2 regions of the Lonsdalea populi genome follow, and region 2 is predicted to be linked to the other one. Evidence: predicted binding sites of a transcription regulator. Region 2 holds the regulator's gene; the other holds the start of a gene.

Region 1 (9,647 bases), 1.9 Mb from region 2:
GCCATACAGGGGTCAACGCAGTTGGAGTCTTTCATATCCCTTCTCTTCCGACGAGGTGCGACATAAATTTAATTAATGTTTCCCTTAAATATTGCTCTCGTGAGATTCTAAGTTCCAATATAAAAACGTGGCTATTTGGAGATCTAAAATATATGGAGTTACGTTATCTGCGCTATTTCGTCGCCGTCGCCTCCACTCGACACTTTACCCGCGCAGCTGAATCATTAGGGATATCGCAACCTCCGCTTAGTCAGCAAATTCAAAAACTTGAACGTGAAATCGGGACTCCTCTGCTAAAGCGAATGACGCGAGGCGTAGAGATGACCGAGGCGGGAGAAGCGTTTTACCAGGATGCCAAGCAGATACTCGAACTGACCGACGCCGCCATGGATCGGGTGCGATGTATCGCTCGCGGAGAGAGCGGCGCCATTAATGTGGGGTTTTCTTGCGCAGTCACCTTCCATCCGCTGGTGCTGAAAATGCTGCGGCTTTACCGTCAGCGCTTCCCGAACGTGCAGATGCAGCCGCAGGAAGAGCATATCAACGAGATTCTGGAGAGCCTGCGCAATCGCAGCACGGATATCGCCTTCGTGCGACTGCCCTGTGACATCGGCGACGAGTTCGACGGCGAAATTCTGGTAGAAGAGGATATGCGGCTGGTGTTGCCGGACAACCATCCGCTCAGCGATCAGCAGGAAGTGCACCTCGGCCAGATGGCGTCGGAGCCGCTGATCATTTTCCCGCGCGAGCTCTGCCCCAGCCTGCACGACATGATCATTCGCGCCTGCTATCTGGCGGGTTACCAGCCAAAAATCAACCCGCTGGCGCCGCATATCACGGCGACAATCAGCATGGTCGCTTCCGGCTTCGGCATCACGTTCATTCCGGAGTCCCTGTCCTGCATTCACGCCGGAAATGTGACGTATCACAACATCGACACGCCCCATCTGAACACGCAGATTGCCGTTATCTGGCGCAAGCATGATACGTCAGCCACCCTGCATAATATGGTGCAATTGCTGCACGGCCACGAACAGGAAAGTTAATAGATATCATAATGTTAATAACTTAAAATGAGATCGCGGCGAGCCTGAAATACAGGTTCGCCCATTTTACGCGTCGATGCGTCAGAAATCGTAGCCGACGGTCGCGACGACGGAACGCTCGGCGCCCCAGTAGCAGGTTCTCAGTTCGTAGCAGGACGCGATGTAAGTCCTGTCCGTCAAATTATTGACGTTGACCTGTGCGTAAGCGCCTTTGAGCGAGGGATTCCAGCGTCCCAGATCGACCCGGACAGAGGCATCCAACAGCGTCACAGAGGGCAGTTGCAGCGTGTTGGCATCGTCGGCCCACTGTTTGCCGATGTGGCGTACGCCAACGCCGAGATTAATGCCTGCGCCCGCCTCATACTGCGTCCACAACGAAGCCATCTGCTTCGGCGCCAATACCGGCGTATTGCCGTCATTGCCCTCCACGGTCTCTTTATATTTCACCTTGCTGTAGGTGTAACCCGCAATAACGCTCAGGCGTTCGGTGATCGGCGTTCTGGCTTCCAGCTCCAGTCCCTGGGACTGCACCTTACCGATCGGCTCATAGTAGTTGCCCACGATGTTGCGGGTGGCGACGTCGGTTTGCGTCAAATCGTACACCGCCGCGGTATATAACGCCTTGGTGCCCGGCGGCTGGTATTTGATCCCGCCCTCAACCTGTTCGCTGCTCATCGGCTTGAGCGGATTCCCCTGCGAGTCCGCATACAGCGCAGGCGTAACCGCCTGACTGTAGCTGACATAAGGCGAAGTACCGTTGTCAAAGGCATACAGCAGCGCGGCCCGCCCGCTAAAGCGGTTATCATCGCGCTGGCTGCGGCTATCCGTGGTCAGGTTTTTATTGTCGAATTTGATGACGTCGTAACGGCCGGAGAGCGTCAGATACCAGCGCTGCCACTGCATGTCGTCCTGCACATAAACGCCGGTCTGCTTGTAGCGCCGCTGTGAGTCGAAGCGATAAAAATCGGTGACCGCATCCCCGCCCGACTGGCCGGTGAACGGGTCCAGCAACGTAGCCGTGCCCGACGCGTCCCATAGGTTGTTGGTAAAGTACTGGAAATCGACGCCGAAGAGGGTTTTGTGTTTGACGTCGCCGGTATCGAAATCTGCCGCCAGCTGATTATCGACGGCATAGGCGTCCAACGAGGAGGACTCTGCGGTGTAATAACGCGACAGCTTGTCCGTCTCTAGGCTGCTCCAGCCGTACTGATAAATTTGCTGAATATTGACGTTGGAGTGCACGTAGCTGGCGTTTTGCCTGAACGCCCAGGTGTCGTTGAACCGGTGAGAGAATTCATAGCCATACATCTGCTGGTTACGCTGGTAATCATCCAGGCTTTTCTCTCCGTCAAAAAGGCCGCGCGCGAACTTTGATCCCTGATAGGCATAGACGCTGCCTGCCGCGGGCACAGAGCCGTGATAGCCCCCCGCCGGGTCCTTCTGCAGATACGTTTTCAGCAGCAGCGTCGTGTCTTCATCCGGCTGCCACAGGAAAGAAGGCGCAATCGCATAGCGCTCCTCGCGTGGGCCGTCATACATCGTATCGCTGCTATGAGTCAGCCCCGTCACGCGAAAAGCCCAATTGTCGTTGATGCCCTGCGTATAGTCGAACGCCGCGCCCCGATCGTTATGAGTGCCGGCGCTGAGGCGAAAATGTCCTTCCGGCATAAACTGCGGGCGTTTGGATGTCATCATCACCAGACCGCCGGGCACGCTCTGTCCGTACAGCGAAGACGAAGGACCTTTAATGACGTCGACACGCTCGAGGAACCAAGGGTCGATCTGCAAGTTGTTGTGACTGCCGCTGTCGCTGAGTACGCGCAAACCGTCGAGGAAGGTGTTGTTCACATCCGCGCCGTGAAATCCACGCAACGAGACCGTATCAAACCGCGTCGCCCCGCCGGAGAAATTGGTGAAAACGCCCGGCGTGTAGTTCAGCGCCTCATTCAGCGTCATCACGTTCTGATCGCGCATTTGCTGGCGAGTCACCACGGAGACGGACTGCGACGTCACCACCAACGGCTTATCGGTTTTGGTCGCGCCCTGCGAGGTCGTGGCGGTATAGCCCTCGGTCGGGGATAGCGCGGACTCCTGGGGCTGAGCTGAAACTTTAATGACATCTTCAGCGGCCAGAACGAAAGCAGGCGTGGTCAGCGCAACAAGCACGCCGTAATAACGGAATAAAGGAAGGGATGACATGCGATAGGTTCCTGAATAAGCGCCTGAGTGGGCTTCCCTTTTCAGTCACTGTGCGCGTATCGCGAAAAGTGCATCATACCAAACGGAAACCTATCGATCGGAAAGCGCAAAAACAGTTAAAGGTAATAATAATTATTACTATTAATATCTACGCATTCAACCTGTAAAGTTTACGGTTTTGTCATGATTCCATCTCTTTTTGAGGGCGATTACGCTCCCATATCCTCTGGAGCCAACGCGGGGATGAGGGGTGAACAACCGGTTGATGACCCTATCCGGCATAAGTTGTATTCAGAAAGGTTTTCTATATGATAGTAATTATCATTATCGTCATGGTGAGGGACTATGTTGACCGCGATGATTGCCGCCTGCGGGCTGTGGGGGATCACCTGGTACTTCGGTAAACCGCTTTCCAGCGTCTGGGGGATTCTGCTTCCCGTGACGTTGATGCCTTTGCTGATACTGCCCGGCATCGACCTGCACTCTCTGAAATACATTGTCACGCTGGCCATGCTGGCAACCCTGGGAATGCTGTTTCATCAGCGGTTGCGCCACTATCTGCTGCTGCCGTCCTGCATCGCGCTGGTAGGCGGACTGACGGCGCTGTCCGTGACGCTGCGCAGCATCTAGAGCGTTAAAACAATCGTATAGTTGAAATTAAGAAGATTAAACTTAGTGGGATAATTGCGAGGATAAAGCCGAGAGAATAATACGTGGTGCGAAGAGAGGGACTTGAACCCTCACGTCCGTTAAGACACTAACACCTGAAGCTAGCGCGTCTACCAATTCCGCCACCTTCGCACATGAGATTTTTTACGTATTACCTACTGCACGATCTGCATTACCAGCTTGGTGCGAAGAGAGGGACTTGAACCCTCACGTCCGTTAAGACACTAACACCTGAAGCTAGCGCGTCTACCAATTCCGCCACCTTCGCAGGTACTGTGCAATACACATCATTGTGGTGAGGTGGTGCGAAGAGAGGGACTTGAACCCTCACGCCCGTTAAGGCACTAACACCTGAAGCTAGCGCGTCTACCAATTCCGCCACCTTCGCAAACCTGTGACATAACGTCACGCAATGTCACCACGGAGGCGAATTCTAGAGATTTTACGGCCGAGGTCAATGATTATTTCCCCTCCGTGCGAGGGTTTGCTGTAAAAAACGGCGGTCAATCAACCGGGGCTGGCGTAATACACGCCTGCAACCAGTCAACGACCACCTGAATACGCGGGGCCAGAAAGCGTCCGGCGGGAAACATGATGTAAAGCGGCATGGGCGGCGGCGGCAGGTCCGGCAGAATCTCCACCAGATCGCCCCGTTCTATAAGCGGTCTGAGGCTCCTGCGCGGCCCCTGAATAATCCCCAAACCGGCCTGTGCGGCGGCGATATACGCGTCTACGCCGCTGACGTCCACCCATGTAGGCAGACTCTGCGTGAGCCATTGCCCTTTCTGGACAAACTCAAGGGGATAGCGATGTAGATTGCGCAAAGAAAAATAGCCAACCATCCGATGACTAGCCAGCTCGGCCAGCGAGGACGGGATACCGTGCGCCGCGCAATAATCCACGGAGGCGCAGGAGAGCTGCGGCAATGACGGCAGTTGGCGGACGGAGAGTGAATCATCTTCCAACTGCCACGCTCGCACCACGCAATCCACCCCCTCGCGCTGGACATTAATCGCCGCGTCGTTGGCGCTCAGCACCAGCCGGATGCCCGGATGCTGGCGATAAAACGCCGGAAGCGCAGGAATAACGAGTTCACGGGCCATCGAATGCGGCATATCGATGCGCACCTGCCCGCTGGGCTGCCTCCGCTGCTGGGTGAACATGGCGTCGCTTTCATCAAACGCGGATAACAGCTGCGTGCAGCGCTGATAGTAAAGCCGCCCTTCATCCGTAATGCGAACCTGACGCGTTGTTCGCTCCGCCAACCGGACGCCCAGCCGCAGCTCCAGTCGTTTAAGCGTCTGACTGACCGTAGCTCGCGGGAGCCCCAGGCTCTCGGCCGTCCGGCTAAAGTTTTCCGTTTCCACGATGCGGATGAACACGCGCATCGCCTGTATGTGATCCATGAACCCGCCCGCAGGATTGTTTGTGATTTACAAACAGTGTTGCATAAAACGGGGGATTTATCTTTGTCGAGCAAACAACCACACTGGCATTCTCATCACCTATCGAGGTCATCAGCATGCAACAGAGAACATTAGGACCCAAGGGGCCGCAGGTTTCCGCACTGGGACTGGGCTGTATGGGCATGAGCGATTTTTATTCCACCCATCAGGATGCCGATGAATCCCTTGCCACCCTGCACCGTTCACTTGAACTGGACATCACCCTGCTGGATACCGCCGATATGTACGGGCCGTATACCAATGAGCAACTGGTGGGAAAAGCGATCAAGGGCAAACGCGACCGTGTCTTTCTGGCGACCAAATTCGGGATCGTCCGCGATACCGTCAATTTGGATGAGCGTGGTATCTGCGGCAGACCGGAGTATGTGCGGCAGTCGGTGGAAGGCAGCCTGAAACGGCTTGGGGTAGAGACTATCGATCTTTACTATCAACACCGGGTCGACCCGACGGTGCCGATTGAAGACACCGTCGGCGCGATGGCCGACCTCGTGAAAGAGGGCAAGATTCGTTTTCTCGGATTAAGCGAGGCTTCCGCCGCCACGCTGGAGCGCGCGCACCGCGTTCATCCCATCACCGCGCTGCAAAGCGAATATTCGCTATGGACGCGGGATGTGGAAACGCAAATCCTGCCGACCTGCCGCAAACTGGGCGTGGGTTTCGTTCCCTACAGTCCGTTGGGCCGCGGTTTTCTGACCGGCGCGATCCGGGATCTCGACACGCTGTCTGACGACGACTTCCGTCTCAAAAACCCGCGTTTTCACGGCGATAATTTCACCAGAAACCTGCGTCTGGCCGACCATGTGGAGGCGTTGGCGAAGGAGAAAGGGGTGACGTCCGCACAGCTGGCGCTGGCCTGGGTGTTGGCGCAAGGGGAACACATTGTGCCAATCCCCGGCACCAAACGACGCCGTTATCTGGAAGAGAACATCGGCGCGTTGGATGTGATATTGACTGCTGCGGAGCTGTCAGCCATCGACAGCCTGTTTCCGCTACAGGCCGCCGCGGGGGAACGCTATGGCGAGGAAGGTATGGACACCATCAATAACGACTGATCCTCAGCACATGATCCCCCGCGGCTGCCCGCCGCAGGGGGATCGTGCAAATTTAAGCGCGCGATGTGGACTTAGCGCCGCGTCCCATAATCGCTTGATACACACGGAAACGACCATTCTGCGCCAACACTTCATGGCTGCCAAACGTCTCATCCAGCAGCGCCGGATAAGGCAGGAAGGCGTTAGCGACAATGCGCAGCTTGCCGCCGATGTTCAGATGCGCCGCCGCGCCGCGGATCAAGGCTTCTGCCGCGTGCAGGCTGGTTTGCATCCCGTCATGGAAGGGCGGGTTGGAAATGATCATGTCGAAACGACCGGCAACATCTGAGAAGACGTTGCTGGCGATGACGGCGCCTTCCAGCGCGTTACGCGCCAGTGTCGCCCGGCTCGCCTCCAGCGCAGCGGCGTTCACATCACTCAGCGTCAGACGAATTTTCGGCGCGCGCTGGGAAAACGCCACGGCCAACACGCCCGCGCCGCAGGCGATATCCAGCACTTTACCTTTCGAATGCGGTTCCAACGTGCCGAGCAGCAGCTGGCTACCGCTATCCAGCCCATCGCGGCTGAACACGCCCGGCAGCGTACATATCGGTACGCCGTCCACATCATATTCGTGCCACCAGTGCGCCAAATCAAAGGCCGGCGTCTGTTCTAGACGGCCGTGATACAGACCACAGCGGCGCGCGCTGTCGATTTTGGTCAGCGCAGTAATGTCCGCCAGCAGCGTTTCCGCGCTGCGTACCCCGCTGCGGTTCTCGCCCACCACGAAAATATCGCAGCCGACGGGCAACAACGACAGCAGGTTGGACAGCTGGAACTGGGCTTCCTGCTTGCTCTTCGGCCAGTAATAAATCAGGGTGTCGCAGCCCGCGACCCTGCCAGCCTCGGCCAGCAGGCCGAAATGGGCCGCGTCGCCCATTGTCCGGTTCAACTGCTGCCAGTGGTGGTACTGCATCGTGTGCACGCGGACGTCTTCCGCCTCAAACTGGGCGGGCAAGGTATCTTGCAAATCACCGGCAAACAACACGCGGCGGGCGGAAAAATCATCGCTGTGACGCAGTATCACTTCACTGGCGGGGGTAAATGCGGACATCAGGCTTCAAACTCCTCAATTAACTGAGCGGCGATTATAGAGGTTTGTTGCCGCATGTTCGATGGGTTTGCTAGCATAGCGGCGCATACTCGCGCTCCGGACAAGGTAAGGCATGACATCACATCGGGACAGGCTGCTACAGCAATTGGGCATTACGCAGTGGACATTGCGCCGCCCCGCCGCGCTGCAGGGCGAAATCGCCATCAGCCTGCCGTCGACGGCGCGTCTGCTGCTCGTCGCCGATCCGCTCCCTGCGATCGATGATCCGCTATTGCAGGATGTGCTCAGAAGTCTGCAACTGACCCCCGAACAGATCTATAGCTTGCTGCCGCAGCAGGTGGAAATGTTGCCGGACACCTGCGATTGCCCGGCCTGGTGGCTGGGCGCAACCCCCATGCAGCCTCCGCAAGGCGTGCAGCTTACCAGCCCGGCGTTGTCCGAGCTTGACCATAACCCGGACGCCAAGCGCGCGCTGTGGCGGCAAATTTGTCAATATGAACACGATCTCTACCCTGACCTCCGCCGATCTGACGACAGCCTTTCAGATTGAGCGCCTAAGCCACGCCTTTCCGTGGACGGAAAAAACCTTTCTCAGCAACCAAGGCGAACGCTACTTCAATCTTAAGCTCAGCAGCGACGAGCAGATGGTCGCCTTCGCGATCACGCAGATCGTGCTGGATGAAGCCACGCTGTTCAATATTGCGGTGCATCCCGAACATCAACGCCGGGGCTACGGCCGTGCACTCATGGAACACCTGATCGCCGAGTTGGAACAGCGCGGCATTCTGACGCTATGGCTCGAAGTTCGCGCGTCAAATCAACAGGCTATCGCGTTGTATCAGTTTTTGGGTTTTAATGAGGTTTCCATCAGGCGGAATTACTATCCCACGGAGGAAGGTCGCGAAGACGCCATTATGATGGCCCTGCCCCTGGGATAATCCCTGTCAGACACCCTCTGGCAGGCGAGTAGCGAATGCTTCCCATCCCGGCATAAAAATTGAAATGGAAATCATTCTCAATTAGAATGCCCGCCTCTTTTTTATATTCAGGGACTGAAGGAACTCGATATTCACTATGTCTGCGGTTGACGTACCGACTTCGTCTGATTTTTGTCAGCTCTATCAGCATCACCACGGCTGGTTGCAGAACCTGCTGCGTAAACGCCTGGGAAACCGGTGCGACGCATCCGATCTGGCACAGGACGTTTTTCTACAGTTACTGATCACCCCCCGCGAGTTCGACAGCCACCACGGCACCCGAGCTTATCTGAGCGTCATGGCGCAGGGACTGTGCGTCGACCTGTGGCGGCGCAAAGCGCTGGAGCAGGCCTGGCTGGCGTCGTTGCAGCATCATGCGGCGGACGCCTCCCTGTCGGCCGAACAAAACGCCATCGTGCTGGAAACATTGTTTCAAGTGGACGGCATGCTGCGTCATCTCCCTGAAAAAGTGCGCTCGGCGTTTGTGATGTCGCAAATTCAGGGGATGACCTATGCGCAGATCGCCGCCGTACTGAAGGTGTCTGAACGCATGGTGAAAAAGTATATGGCGCAGGCCATGCTGCACTGCATTGTTCTCGAAACAGAATCCGACGCCGCGCCGCCGACCCGGCGCAGCTGAGTCAGCCTGGTCGATCGCCCATGCCTTTCCGCCCTTCCCCGCCACCCAAGCCCGGCTTCGAGTCTCTGCAAGAGGCGGCCAACTGGTATGCACAATTGTTGGAGGAAGACGGTGAGCACAGTGAACTGCGCCACCGCTGGCAACTGTGGCTGGATGAGAGCGCCGAACATCGAGAAGCATGGATCTATGTGCAGACGATTAGCCAGCGTTTTCAGCCGCTGCGGGGCGAGTTGCATCAGCCGAGCGTGGAGGCTCTTCTGCGCTCGCCGCGCGTCAGCCGCCGCCGGGCGCTGAAGCTGACGGCGATGCTGACGTCCGGCGCGCTGCTGTCCTGGATGGGCTACCGCTATCCCCCGCTGCGCGGGTCGCTGCTGGCGATGGCCGCCGACAATCGTACCGTGACCGGCGAGATCAGGCAGGTGACGCTGAGCGATGGTTCGCGTATCTGGCTGGATACCGCCAGCGCGATGGATATTCGTTATACGACCACGGAACGGCAGTTGCT
Region 2 (9,647 bases):
TGACCAGCGCGAAGGCGCCGATGGCGGACAGATGATGCAGTTCGGAAACCACCACGGGCAGGTTATTGCGAAAGTCCTTCAACACCTGCGCATTTATGCAGCGCTGGATGGCGGGCAGCAAAATTTTCGCCGCCTCGGTCACTTCCCCGGCGATCACCACCTGCTGCGGATTGAACAGGTTGACCGTCAGTGCGATGGCTTTGCCCAGATACAACCCCGCGAGTTCAACCACTTCAAGCGCCAGCGCATCGCCACGATTGGCAGCCTGACAGATAGGCGTTATCTGGCTGGTTTCCACGGTGAGTTTGCTGGGATAGCCCTGTTTTAACAGGTGAAGTACGCGCTGCTCAATGGCGGAATTGGATACCACGGTCTCCAGACAACCGAAGTTACCGCAGTGGCAGTGCTCCCCCAGCGGATCGATCTGAATATGGCCGATTTCGCCGACGTTGCCGTTGCTACCGAGAAAAATCTGCCCGTTGACGATAATTCCCGCGCCGGTGCCGCGATGAACACGGATCAGGATCGAATCCTGACAGTGGCGGCTTGCCCCGAAATAGTGTTCGGCCAGCGCCAGACTGCGAATATCGTGGCCGATAAAGCAGTCGACCTCGAAGCGCTCTTGCAAATGCTGCACCAGCGGCCAGTTGTCGACGTTGATATGCGGCATGTACCGGACCAGACCGGCGGTAGGGTCGACCAGTCCCGGTAGCACGACGGAAATAGCGATCAGCTCGCGAATCCGGTTCTGATGTTGACCGATGAAGTGGTCTATCGCTTTGAAGAGCGCTGTTTCTACCGTTTCCTGCGTTTTCTCCGGCAGCGTGTAATACGCTTCCGCCAGCTGTCGCCCTTCCAGATTGTAGAGCGCGATGGTGGCGTCGTAGCGTCCCAGACGAACGGCGATGGTATGGAAAGGGCGGGCCTCCGACACAATGGAGATGGCCCGGCGGCCGCCGGTGGAGGCTTGCTGATCGACTTCTTTGATCAGCCCGCGCTCCAGCAGTTGGCGAGTGATTTTCGTGACGCTGGCGGGCGCAAGCTGGCTCTGTTCGGCGATTTGTATGCGGGAGATCGGCCCTTGTTGATCGATAAGCCGGTATACCACCGCGCTGTTTAACTGCTTTACCAGATCGATATTGCCTATCTTCGCTTGCTCGCCTGTGGTCATGAAATTTGCTCGACTTAGTTCAATACTTCCTCGCCGTTGACAAAAGTATTGATGACGTGGAAATCGCGGGTGAACGCCGTCAGATTCGCGACTTTACCGCGCTCGATACTGCCCAGTCGGTGGTCGATGCCGATGGCGCGGGCAGGGTAGAGCGTGGCCATTCGGAGCGCTTCATCCAGGGCGATCCCCGCCTGTTCTACGCAATTGCGTACCGCATCGATCATGGTGAGCGCCGACCCGCTTAGGGTGCCGTGCTCATCCACGCAGATGCCGTCGCGGTAGTATATGGGTTTGCCGGCAAAAATGAACTGGTCAATTTCGGCTCCGGCAGGCGCCGTGGCGTCGGTAACCAATACCAATCGGTCGTCCTTAATGCGTTTACTGTTGCGGATATTGGCCCAGCTGACGTGATGGCCGTCGGCGATGATGCCGCTGTAGATTTCGGGCGCGTCGTAAATCGCACCGACCAGCCCCGGCTCGCGTCCGGCAATGACCGGCATGGCGTTGAAAAGGTGAGTTGCGCAGCGGATGCCGGCGGCAAAACCGCGTTTGGCCTCTTCCCAGGTCGCATTGGAGTGGCCGGCGGAAACGATAATGCCGGCGCGGGCCAGCCGCTGGATGATGTCGGCGGAAACCCGTTCGGGCGCGAGCGTGATTTGGGTTATCACATCCGCGTTGTTGCACAGAAACTCGACCAGAACCTCGTCCGGCTGGCGGATCAATGAGATGTCGTGAGTGCCTTTCTTGACAGGATTCAGCCACGGGCCTTCTATATGCAGCCCCAGCGCCTGATGGTTGTTCTGCGCCAGATAGGCGCGCATGACTTCCACCCCGCGCCGGATGAAGTCGTCCGAGGCGGTAATCAGCGTTGGCAGGAAACTGGTGCAGCCGGATTTCTCATTGGTCTGCTGCATGATTTCCAGCGTCTTGACCGAGATATTGTCCAGCGTGTCGTTAAACTGCACGCCGCCGCAGCCGTTCAACTGAAGGTCGATAAAACCTGGTGCGAGCAGGGCGCCATTGAGGCCGCGCGTGTCGATATCGGTCGGTAGTTCTTTCAGCGGACAAACACGGTCTATCAGCCCATCGGCAATGATGACGGCGTGGTCGTCAAGAATTTGATGGCCGGTAAAAATGCGGCCATGAGTTAAAGCGTACATTGTGAGCTCCCGGCTAACCGATCAAAATCGAATAAGATTCTCAGCTTCGAGTTCGCGAAAATACTTAACGGTTTTCACCTTCAGTTCCATCGTCGAGGGTTCGTCGCAGACCATCATGGACTTGGCGTGCAACTGCAGACAACTGATGGTCCACAGGTGATTGACGTTGCCTTCAACCGCAGCCTGCAGCGCCGGCGCTTTGTTTCGACCGGTGACCAGAATCATGATTTCTTCCGCATCGAGCAGCGTGCCGACTCCCACGGTAAGGGCATATTTGGGCACCAGGCTGACATCGCCGCCGAAAAAGCGCGAGTTGGCGATGCGGGTTTCTTCGGTCAGGGTCTTAATACGCGTGCGCGACACCAGTGATGACGCCGGTTCGTTGAACGCGATATGGCCATCGCTGCCTACGCCGCCCATGAACAGGTGAATTTTGCCGTAAGCGCGGATTTTGTCCTCGTAGCGCTGGCACTCCGCGGTGATATCCTTCGCGTTTCCGTTCAACAGGTTAATGTTTTCACGTGGGATATCAATGTGATTAAAGAAATTATGGAACATGAACGTCCGATAGCTCTCCGGATGATCCGGCGGAAGCCCTACGTATTCATCCATATTAAAGGTGACGACGTGTTGGAAGCTGACATCGCCCGCCTGATGGAGAGCAATCAGCGCCTTATAGGCTTCCAGCGGCGTGCTGCCGGTGGGAAGTCCCAGTACAAAAGGGCGTTCTTGCGTAGGATTAAAGTCGTGGATGCGCTGGGCAATATAACGTGCGGCCCATTTGCCGACTTCCTCGGTGGTGTTGAGCGGGATCAGTCTCATTGGCGTTCTCCTGAAGCGTCAGCCATCGCTTGAAATTTAGTTCTATAGTCGAATAACACGGCGATCTTCAACTATCTTGCTATGAAATGTAGTCTAGCTTGTTTTTTTTTATCTTGAAATAAGTGCTTTGAGTAAGCAGTCATAAACTTTTTATATGTGATATTAAGGTGGGGTTTATCACATAATCGATGCTGTTATTTCGCAATAAAAAATATATTTCTTACACTCAAAACCTATCCGCAGGGTGGGGCTAAAACGATTAAATCGACTGGCCGTTTCATTGTTCGCAAGGGGAGAGAGGAAAGTGAGTACACTCGGTTATCTACAGAATATAGGCCGGGCGCTGATGGTGCCTGTCGCCACATTGCCTGCCGCCGCCATTTTGATGGGGGTAGGATACTGGATCGACCCGACGGGATGGGGCAGTCAGAACGCGCTGGCCGCGCTATTGCTGAAATCTGGCGCTGCCATCATTGAACACATGGCGGTGCTGTTCGCCATCGGCGTGGCATACGGCATGTCCAAGGATAAAGACGGTTCCGCTGCGTTAAACGGATTCGTGGGCTATCTCGTTCTGACCTCGCTGTGTTCGCCGGCGGCGGTCGCCATGATTCAGCAAATCCCGCTGGATCAGGTGCCGGCAGCGTTCGGTAAAATTGAAAATCAGTTCGTCGGTATCCTGGTCGGAGTAATTTCGGCCGAACTTTATAACCGTTTCAGCGGCGTTGAGCTGCCGCGAGCTCTCTCTTTCTTCAGCGGCCGCCGTCTGGTGCCGATCCTGACTTCCATGCTGATGATCGTCGTCGCCGCCATCCTGATGTACGTGTGGCCGGTGATTTACGGCGGTCTGGTCTCCTTCGGCGAACACATACAGCGTATGGGGTCCGTCGGAGCGGGGATTTACGCCTTCTTTAACCGCATGCTGATCCCTGTCGGTCTGCATCATGCGCTCAACTCCGTCTTTTGGTTCGACGTCGCGGGGATCAACGATATCCCTAACTTCCTGAGTGGACAGCAGGCTATCGATGCGGGTAAAGCGATTCCAGGCATCACCGGGCGTTATCAAGCGGGCTTTTTCCCTATCATGATGTTCGGCATGCCGGGTGCAGCGTTAGCGATTTATCACTGTGCCCGCACTGAGAATCGTAGCCGGGTGGCCGGGATCATGATAGCCGGCGCCTTTGCCGCTTTCTTTACCGGCATCACGGAGCCGCTGGAGTTCTCCTTTATGTTCGTGGCGCCAGTGCTGTATTTCCTGCATGCGCTGCTGACTGGGCTGTCGGTTTACATCGCCGCGAGCATGCATTGGATTGCCGGTTTCGGTTTTAGCGCAGGTCTGGTGGATATGGTGCTCTCATCCCGCAACCCGCTGGCGACGCAGTGGTACATGTTGATTCCGCAGGGGCTGGTATTCTTCGTTATCTACTACATCGTCTTCCGTTTTACTATCCAACGTTTTAATCTCCTGACGCCGGGGCGCGAAGCGGTTGCGACTGTCATAGAGACCCCGTCCACGCAGGTTTCATCTTCAGATAAGTTGGAAACGGCGGCTGAGGGGTATTTGCGCGCCGTCGGCGGGAAAGACAACCTGACCGGTATTGACGCTTGCATCACGCGCCTGCGTTTAAATGTGAAAGACTCGGCGCGGGTGGATGAAGCGTTAGCCAAACAGCTGGGCGCTTCCGGCGTGATTCGCCTGAACGCGCAAAGTGTGCAGATTGTTGTGGGGACGCAGGCTGAAACTATCGCGTTTGCTTTACGGCAGCTATCGAAAAAATAGGGCGACACTTTATCGGTCGGGTAATAACGTATGACCCCGCCGGGCGATTTCGTCATTGAAATATTCATAGCGGGGCGAAGATAAAACTTCACCCCGTTTTTTATGCTGTCCACGCCTATGCAATTTAGGTGAAACAAACGGTTGTTTCCCGGCGTGGCTTGTTGGATCATTAGCGGTTATGTGTTGTTTTTCGTTTTAAGGAATCAAGCATGAGTGAGGCAGAAGCCCGCCCAACGAATTTTATTCGCCAGATCATCGACGAAGATCTGTCATCTGGTAAGTATGATCATATTCAGACGCGTTTTCCGCCGGAGCCCAATGGCTACCTGCATATCGGTCATGCAAAATCGATTTGCCTGAATTTCGGCATTGCCGAAGACTATCACGGCCAATGCAACCTGCGTTTCGACGATACCAACCCGGTCAAAGAGGACATCGAATTTATCGAGTCCATCAAGCACGACGTCCATTGGCTGGGCTTCTCCTGGAGCGGCGAAGTCCGTTATTCGTCCAACTATTTCGACCAACTGCATCAGTACGCGATTGAGTTGATTAATAAAGGGCTGGCGTATGTCGATGAGCTGACGCCGGAGCAGATCCGCGAGTATCGCGGTACGCTAACCTCCCCGGGTAAAAACAGCCCTTACCGCGATCGCGACGTTCAGGAAAACCTGGTGCTGTTTGAAAAAATGCGCAGCGGCGGATTTGCCGAAGGCACCGCGTGCCTGCGCGCCAAAATTGATATGGCGTCGCCTTTCATGGTGATGCGCGATCCAGTGCTGTATCGCATCAAATTCGCCGACCACCACCAGACCGGCAACAAGTGGTGCATCTACCCGATGTACGACTTTACCCACTGCATTTCCGATGCGCTGGAAGGGGTGACTCACTCTCTGTGTACGCTGGAGTTCCAGGATAACCGCCGTCTGTACGATTGGGTGCTCGACAATATCTCCATCCCCGTGCATCCGCATCAGTATGAGTTTTCTCGTTTGAATCTGGAATATGCGGTGATGTCCAAGCGCAAACTGAACCAACTGGTGATGGAAAACGTCGTGGAAGGCTGGGACGATCCGCGTATGCCGACGATCTCCGGTCTGCGTCGTCGTGGTTATACCGCAGCTTCTATTCGCGAATTCTGCCGCCGTATCGGTGTGACCAAACAGGACAACACGGTAGAAATGGCATCGTTGGAATCCTGCATTCGCGATGATTTGAACGAGAATGCGCCGCGCGCCATGGCCGTGCTGGATCCGGTGAAAGTGGTTATCGAAAACCTGCCTGAAGGCCACGAAGAGTGGGTGACGATGCCAAACCATCCCAACCAGCCGGAGATGGGAACGCGTCAGGTCGGTTTCAGCCGCGAACTGTACATCGACCGTGCCGACTTCCGTGAAGCCGCCAACAAGCAGTACAAACGTCTGGTGCTGGGAAAGGAAGTTCGTCTTCGCAACGCCTATGTGATCAAAGCTGACCGTATTGAAAAAGACGAGCAGGGCGAGATCGCAACAATTTACTGTAGCTATGATCCAGATACGCTGAGCAAAGATCCGGCCGATGGACGCAAGGTAAAAGGCGTCATCCACTGGGTTTCCGTGGCGCACGGCATTCCGGCCGAATTCCGCCTGTACGACCGTCTTTTCAGCGTAGCGAACCCAGGGGCGGCGGAAGATTTCCTGTCGACCATCAACCCTGAGTCGTTGCAGATCGCGAATGGATTTGTTGAAGCCAGCATGGCGGAGGCTCTGGCGGAGAAAGCGTACCAGTTCGAGCGTGAAGGGTACTTCTGCGCGGACCGCGTTTACTCCAGCGCCGATCATTTGGTATTTAACCGAACCACAGGTTTGCGAGACACTTGGGCCGGTTGACTTTATCGTGCCCGAATAAAGAAAAAAGAAAACCGCCGTGGCGGTTTTCTTTTTTTGTGAATCATTTTTTCTGATTAGAAGAGGAATCAGTTCCCTTCGTGCAGTTTTTCGTCTTCACGGCAGTTGCCGGAGCTGCAGTGGCCGTACAGGTACAGACTGTGGTTAGTCAGTTTGATACCGTGGCGCTCTGAAATCTCACGCTGGCGAGCTTCAATGGATTCATCGCTAAATTCAATGACGCGTCCGCAGTCTAGACAAATCAGATGATCGTGATGCTGTTGCTGAGTCAGCTCGAAAACTGATTTTCCGCCCTCAAAGTTGTGACGAGTAACGATACCGGCGTCATCGAACTGGTTTAGCACGCGATAAACGGTAGCCAGGCCAATTTCCTCTCCCATATCAATCAGTTTTTTATACAAATCTTCCGCACTGACGTGATGGCAAGTTGGGTCCTGCAGGACTTCCAGGATTTTAAGACGAGGAAGGGTTACTTTCAGGCCGGCCTTCTTTAATGCGGTGTTGTTGTCAGTCATGCGGATTTAGTCCTGTTACTCTACTTTCATCAAGGGAGGCTAACTAGCCTAATATCATCGGTCGGCTCAAACATGTTTATTCGTCTCAATTATAGAACTGCATAGGCGAAATGAAAACCGCAGAACCGTAACCATATCAGGCTTACCCATCGGTGAGAGGGACGGCGCAACGCCGTTTTAAAAGCGAAAAATGGTGAGAAACCAGCTAACCGAAGGGGGTATTGTACCGCGCAAAGCGGAAAAGTTAAAAAAATGTATCTATATTTATGACAGGTTTTACCTATTGATACGGCTCCGACACAAACTTGTGCCGGGCCGCAACGGGGAGAACTGATCTAAAATGCTTACAAATTCAGCTCAGAACTGATTTGTTTAACCCATGCGCTCACGCGCTCCTCGGTCAGCTCCGGCTGACGGTCTTCATCAATCGCCAGGCCGATGAAGTGGTTGTCGTCAGCCAGACCTTTCGAGGCTTCGAAGTAGTAACCTTCGGTAGACCAGTTACCGACGATGGTCGCGCCGCGCGGTTCGATAATATCGCGCAAGGTGCCCATGGCATCACAGAAATACTCGGCATAGTCTTCCTGATCGCCGCATCCAAAGAGCGCTACGCGCTTTCCGGCGAAATCGATGTCTTCCAGCGTCGGAAAGAAATCGTCCCAGTCACACTGTGCTTCCCCGTAATACCAGGTTGGAATGCCCAGCAGCAGAATGTCGAAACGCTCAAGATCTTCTTTGCTGCTTTTGGCGATGTCATGGACTTCTGCGACATCGGAGCCCAGCTGCTGTTGGATTGCCTTGGCAATGTTTTCGGTATTGCCAGTATCGCTGCCGAAGAAAATACCTATAAGTGCCATGGATAATATAACCTCTTGATTCCTATTGATATGGTGCCTGAGCTACCACAGATCGGATAATGATAGCAGACCCTTTCTGAGGGAGAAACTTGTATCTGCCGGTGCCTCGACTCTCTCTGCCCTCGCGGTGATTTTTTATGTCATAGATATTTTTGTAATTTTTTTAATCTACTATCTTATTGAAAAACTTTAACTAAATATTATTTCTGGTTTTTTTCTTATTTTTGCGAAGTCTGTCCTCTAAATTTTTGTCCGATATTGACGATGGTGAACACTGAGCGCTTTGTCAGTGACGCCCAATCAGCACCGTGCTTTCCCTTAACAAAGGCGCTTCAGCCAGTCTTAGTTACACCAAACTTAATCTTTTGCTTCGGCAGGGAGTTTTGATATGCGATTGCTGAGAAATATTGCTATCCGTACGGCATTACTGTGGGTGTTGGGCACTTTCTGTGTGTTGTGGGGCGCGGTTTCGGCTTACACCTTCTATTCATTCCATGCGATGACCCAAACATCGCACACCAGCACGCTCCTGGTTAAAAATATGAACCTAGTCAACACGGGGAACGATCAGTATTTTCGTATGGTGACTCGACTGGCCAGATCGGTGGACTATCGTCGGTCGGGCGATATCGCCAATGCGGACAAAGAGCAGCGGTCTGCAGCGGAAGCGCTCAATAATATGAAAGAGGGTTTGGTGGCGTTCAAACAGATCGACCACGCCGGCATGGACAGTTCTTTGGCTGATGCGGTGGCCAACGACTGGACGAATCTTATCCAAAATGGCGTAGAGCCGATGTTCCAACGCGCGGCTGCCTCTGCGCTGGATGAGTATCAGGAATATGCTAAAACGACCGTCCCTGCGTTAAGTCGTCAGTTCGGCATTTCTGTTACGGCGTTCAACAAAGCGGGCGCTGAGAAGTTTAGCGCAGCGGGCGAGCGTTTCAACCGTCTGACTTTCATTGGCCAGACTATCCTGGTAGCGGGACTGATAGCGGGCATATTAATGTTGCTGTTCACCGATCGTTATCTGGTCAAATATTTGATGCGCCCTCTCAACGAACTTCGCGACTACTTCCAGATCATCGCCGCCGGGCGGTTGGGTAAACCGATCGTGGACTTCGGCAACAACTGCGTGGGCAAACTGTTCCCTCTGCTGCGCGATATGCAGGGCAGCCTGGCTAATACGGTCAGCACCATCCGCAGCAGCGCCGAATCCATTTATCAGGGCGTGGCGGAAATCGCCGCTGGCAACAATGACCTCTCGGCGCGCACGGAGTCTCAGGCCTCCGCGCTTGAAGAGAGCGCGGCCAGTATGGAGCAGTTAACGTCGACGGTGAAACAGAACGCCGAGAACGCCGGGCATGCGCGTCAGCTGGCGCAGCAGGCTTCGGTCACGGCCCACAAGGGTGGAGAACTGGTCGACAACGTGGTGAAAACCATGTCTGAAATTGCCAGC

Evidence for each region. The regulator Fur, encoded in region 2, represses iron uptake genes when iron is present. The targets are predictions, from matches to a motif close to ATAATAATGAGAACNACTATCAA.
Region 1: the regulator Fur is predicted to act here: its motif matches at 3,368-3,390, upstream of I6N93_RS13835 (TonB-dependent siderophore receptor).

Annotation. Positions count from the first base shown of each region.
Region 1 covers NZ_CP065534.1:3,167,978-3,177,624, forward strand. The annotation lists gene budA (acetolactate decarboxylase) at 1-5, opposite strand, end outside; gene I6N93_RS13830 (LysR family transcriptional regulator) at 153-1,046, shown strand; gene I6N93_RS13835 (TonB-dependent siderophore receptor) at 1,128-3,245, opposite strand; gene I6N93_RS13840 (DUF1435 domain-containing protein) at 3,591-3,875, shown strand; tRNA gene I6N93_RS13845 (tRNA-Leu) at 3,960-4,046, opposite strand; tRNA gene I6N93_RS13850 (tRNA-Leu) at 4,096-4,182, opposite strand; tRNA gene I6N93_RS13855 (tRNA-Leu) at 4,216-4,302, opposite strand; gene I6N93_RS13860 (LysR family transcriptional regulator) at 4,418-5,320, opposite strand; gene I6N93_RS13865 (aldo/keto reductase) at 5,437-6,432, shown strand; gene rsmC (16S rRNA (guanine(1207)-N(2))-methyltransferase RsmC) at 6,485-7,525, opposite strand; gene I6N93_RS13875 (DNA polymerase III subunit psi) at 7,638-8,075, shown strand; gene rimI (ribosomal protein S18-alanine N-acetyltransferase) at 8,020-8,463, shown strand; gene I6N93_RS13885 (sigma-70 family RNA polymerase sigma factor) at 8,600-9,142, shown strand; gene I6N93_RS13890 (FecR domain-containing protein) at 9,163-9,647, shown strand, end outside.
Region 2 covers NZ_CP065534.1:1,210,038-1,219,684, forward strand. The annotation lists gene nagC (DNA-binding transcriptional regulator NagC) at 1-1,171, opposite strand, end outside; gene nagA (N-acetylglucosamine-6-phosphate deacetylase) at 1,186-2,331, opposite strand; gene nagB (glucosamine-6-phosphate deaminase) at 2,353-3,153, opposite strand; gene nagE (N-acetylglucosamine-specific PTS transporter subunit IIBC) at 3,500-4,933, shown strand; gene glnS (glutamine--tRNA ligase) at 5,143-6,801, shown strand; gene fur (ferric iron uptake transcriptional regulator) at 6,888-7,334, opposite strand; gene fldA (flavodoxin FldA) at 7,679-8,191, opposite strand; gene I6N93_RS05435 (methyl-accepting chemotaxis protein) at 8,580-9,647, shown strand, end outside.